2 regions of the Alkalidesulfovibrio alkalitolerans DSM 16529 genome follow, and region 2 is predicted to be linked to the other one. Evidence: predicted binding sites of a transcription regulator. Region 2 holds the regulator's gene; the other holds the start of a gene.
The links. The regulator HrcA, encoded in region 2, represses chaperone genes, less so after heat shock. The targets are predictions, from matches to a motif close to TGTTAGCACTCNNNNNNNNNGAGTGCTAACA.

Region 1: a site for HrcA is predicted at 1,285-1,315, ahead of groES (co-chaperone GroES). Genes of this name have one in related genera too.

Annotation. Positions count from the first base shown of each region.
Region 1 covers NZ_ATHI01000027.1:11,028-13,226, forward strand. The annotation lists gene DSAT_RS09695 (phosphate/phosphite/phosphonate ABC transporter substrate-binding protein) at 40-1,182, opposite strand; gene groES (co-chaperone GroES) at 1,356-1,643, shown strand; gene groL (chaperonin GroEL) at 1,704-2,199, shown strand, end outside.
Region 2 covers NZ_ATHI01000007.1:5,840-8,038, forward strand. The annotation lists gene dnaK (molecular chaperone DnaK) at 1-98, opposite strand, end outside; gene DSAT_RS05060 (nucleotide exchange factor GrpE) at 207-728, opposite strand; gene hrcA (heat-inducible transcriptional repressor HrcA) at 789-1,826, opposite strand; gene rfbD (dTDP-4-dehydrorhamnose reductase) at 1,926-2,199, opposite strand, start outside.

The DNA.
Region 1 (2,199 bases), on a different contig from region 2:
GACGCTCCAAGGCATGGCGCAGGGCGATGGCCGGGTTTTTCACGGCGCGACCTCGCCCTCGGCCGCGAGCCGTGCGACGAGTTCGCGCACCGGGTCGAAATCGGCGTCCACGGCCGCGTGAATGGCCTCGAAGCGGGCCGCGTCCAAAATCTCGCGATGCCCCGGATTGTCGCGGTCCAGGGACAAGAGCGCCTTCTTCACGTCCATGAGGATCTCGGGGTTCAACCCCCGACGCGCGGCGAAGAGCCAGTTGGGATACTCGCGCGTGACGGCCAGGACGCGGATTTGCCCCATGTCGATGCGATCCGCCAGCAAGGCGCGGGTACCGTCGCGCACCGTGCCCACGTCATACTTGCCGGAAAGTACGCCGAGCACGACCTTCTCCTGCTTGCCGCCGGGACCGGGCGCGAAAGCCACCTCGGCGAAGTCGCGCTTGCGCAGGCCGTTCTCCAGGAAGTGGCCGAGCGGGAAAAGGTAGCCGCCGGCCGAGGACGGGTCCACGGCGATCCAGCGCTTGCCGCGCACGTCGTCCAGGGTGCGGATGGTCTTGTTGTCGGCGCGCACCAGTATCTCGCCCCAGAATCCGCCGTCCTCCTCGCTGCCCACGATGCGCGCGAAGGCCTGCGCGCCGTAGCGCTCGTTGATCTGCACGTAGACGAAGGGGTTGACGAAAGAGATGTCGATGGCTCCGTCGCCGACCATCTTGATGTGGTCCTCGAAAGTGTCGGGATAGACCTGCCGGATGGACAGCCCCGTTTCCTTGCGCAGATAGTCCACGAGCTTGTGGTGGCGTTCGTAGGACGCGGTGTGGGAATATTGGGGCAGGTAGGCGTAGGTTATGCCGCGCGTGGCCTCGGCCACGGTCACGTCCACGCGGCGGTCGAAGTCGATGTACACCGCGTCTTCGTCTCCCCCGAGGGCGCCCACCAGGATGGCCAGGGCCAGGGCTGCGAAAAGGGCCAGGATAGGCGCGAGCAGAAGCGCCAGACGACCCGTCTCGCCCCTGGCCTGGTCCGAGGCCCGCCGAACGCGGCGGGGCTCGGCGCGCCCGGACTCATCCGGCTTCCTCTCTCTCGCGGGCTCGCCGTGGTGGTCGTCGTTCTCTGGGGCGTTCATGATTGTTTCGACAATATACCAGTCGAACCGGCCGCGCCAGTCCCGAGGAGCGCTCGTGCGTTCCATCACGAGCCCACGAACGAGGGGGGAGCGAAAAAGGACGGAGGTTTTTTCTCGGGACGGTGTTGACAAAGGGCAGTGCCGTACCTATACGACGATGCGTCGCCTTGTTGGCACTCGACGACGATGAGTGCCAATACCAACAACTACTCAACGACACCACAAGACGGAGGAAGTACATGAAGCTCAAACCCTTGCACGATCGTGTCCTGGTCAAGCGCCTCGAAGAAGAGGAAAAGACCGCTGGCGGCATCATCATCCCCGATTCCGCGAAGGAAAAGCCCATCAAGGGCGAAGTCGTGGCCGCCGGTCCCGGCAAGGTCAGCGCCGAGGGCAAGAAGATCGAGATGTCCGTGAAGAAGGGCGACAAGGTGCTCTTCAACAAGTACGCGGGCACCGAGGTCAAGATCGACGGCGTCGAGTACCTCGTCATGCGCGAGGACGACATCCTGGCGATCCTGGACTAACGGTCCCTCGACAACCCAGCGAACATTTCCAGACCGGCACTTCCCAAGGAGGAATACAACATGCCCGCAAAAGAAATTCTTTTTGACACCAAGGCCCGTGAGAAGCTCAAGAGGGGCGTGGACAAGTTGGCCAACGCCGTGAAGGTGACCCTCGGACCCAAGGGCCGCAACGTGGTCATCGAGAAGAGCTTCGGCTCCCCGACCATCACCAAGGACGGCGTGACCGTGGCCAAGGAGATCGAGCTCGACGACAAGTTCGAGAACATGGGCGCCCAGATGGTCAAGGAAGTCGCCTCCAAGACCTCCGACATCGCCGGCGACGGCACCACCACGGCCACCATCCTGGCCCAGGCCATCTTCAACGACGGCGTGAAGCTCGTGGCCGCCGGCCGCAACCCCATGGCCATCAAGCGCGGCATCGACAAGGCCGTTGAGAAGATCGTGGAAGAGCTGGGCAAGCTGGCCAAGCCCACCCGCGACCAGAAGGAAATCGCCCAGGTCGGCACCATTTCCGCCAACAACGACGCCACCATCGGCAACATCATCGCCGACGCCA
Region 2 (2,199 bases):
CCGCCCTCGGGGTTGGTCACGCACTTGGGATCCTTGCCTTCCATGACGTAGACGCAGGAGTTGGTCGTACCCAGGTCGATGCCGATGATCTTACCCATTATTATCCTCCAGCAGACGGAATTGTCGCGTGTAATGAAGCGGTTTCGTCGAGACAATCACGAGGTATAACCACATTATCGACGGAGTAAAGGGAGTTTGGCCGATTTTTATGAGCCTTTCGCGATCATGACCTTGGCCGGGCGGATGATTCTGCCCTTCAGCCGATAGCCTTTTTGAAGAATCTGGACCACGCGGTCCGGACCTTCGGCGTTGTGTTCGGCGATGCCCACGGCCTCGGCCCAGGCGGGGTCGAAATCGTCGCCCGTCTTTCCGACCTGCTCCAGGCCATGGCGGGCAAGGGTTTCGAGAAACATCTTCACTGTCATGTCCACGCCGGTGACGAGTCCGGAGCAGGCTTCGATGTCGCGGCCGTGCGTCAGCGCCAGATCGAGGTTGTCGAGCACGGGCAAAAGGTCGGCGAGCACCGCTTCGATGGCGAATTTGCGGAAATCTTCCTTTTCGCGCTCCAGGCGGCGTTTGGCGTTTTCGAGTTCGGCCAAGGCGCGCAGGCGTTCCTCGTGGGCTTGGCGAAGCTGCTCCTCAAGCGAAGGCTCGGCGGGAGTTTCGGTCCCGGCTTGGTTTTCCGCAGTGTTTTCGTCGCCGGGAAGGGACGTTTCCTTTTCGGACATGGCGTATCGTTCCTCCGTGAGGTTCTTTGTGAATCGAGACAAGATCGGGGAGCGGCCCGGTCAAAAGCGTTTGCGAAGGATGTCGCTGATGGCGTCGGCGGTGCAGGTGACCACGGGCATGAGTCCCGCGTAGTTCATGCGTATGGGGCCGAGCAGGCCAATGGCCCCGATGCTCTGCTCCGCGGCCCGGTAAGGCCGGGCGATGACCGAGATGCCGGGGAATGCTCCTTCGCCCGCCTCGCGGTCCAGGGAGACGAGTACGCCGCCGGACTCCATGACCTTGTCCAGAATGTCCAGAAGCTGGGTGCGCTCTTCGAGCATGCCAAGGACGCGTCGGATGACCTCGGGACCCGAGAATTCCGGATGCGAGACGATGTTCAGCGCGCCTTCGATGAATATCTCTCGCTGTTCGCCGGTGTCCATCGTCTCCTTGGCCATGCGCAGGGCGCTGGAGAAATACTCGGAGAGCGCGTCGCGAGTGCGCCGCATCTCGGACAGGATGTGCGCCCGCACCTGAGCTACGGTCTTGTCCATGAAGAGGTCGTTCAGATAGTTGGCGTAGCGTGTCAGATCGTCGGGCGTGACCGGCGTGTCGAGTTCCACGAGCTTTTTCTGTACCAGCCCGCCTTGCAGCACCAACACGACCATGACCAGCGAGGGCTTGATCTGGGCGAATTCGATACGCTTCCAGCAGACGTGTCCGGAGAGCGGGGTCATGACCATGCAGACCTGCTTGGATATGTCGGACAAGAGGCGGCATGCCTGGCGCAGCATGTCCGTGAGGTCGCCCGCCGAGCCGCCGAGACTTTGCGCGATGCTCTCGCGGTCGTCTTCGGAAAGGGGCGCGGGATGGATGCCCCGATCGAGATAGAAGGTGAAGGCTTCTGCGGTGGGCACGCGGCCTGCCGAGGTGTGCGGCTGCTCCAGATATCCCTTTTCCGTGAGGTCGGCCATGACGTTTCGGATGGAGGCCGGGGAGAGGTTGAGCCCCGACTTGCGCGAAACCGTGCGCGATCCCACCGGCTGGGCGGTCTCGATATACAGATCGATGATCGTCGTCAGAGTGTGGATTTCGCGTTCGTTCAATGCGCAGACCATGCCGCAATTCCTTTGCCGGGCTTCTTTTCAGGTGCCTCATGCGGGTAACAATGCCCACCGCACCTGTCAAGGGAGCCAGGACGCTCAATGGGCGGACTGCTAGTCCTCTCCGAGCGCATCTCCCAGGGCCAGATCGGTGAAGATGTAGTCGCGCAGCCCCTGCTCCCACGGGCGAGGGACAATGCCCGTGGCCTCCGTGAAGGCGTCGAGGTCGAGCACCGAGAAGCGCGGCCGCTTGGCCTTGGCGGGCCAGGCGTCCGTGGCGATGGGCTCCACGCGGCAGGGATACCCGGCCAGATGCACGGCCTGCGCGGCCAGTTCGCACCAGGTGGCCTTGCCGCCGGAGGCCAGGTGGAAGAGACCTCGCGCCCCG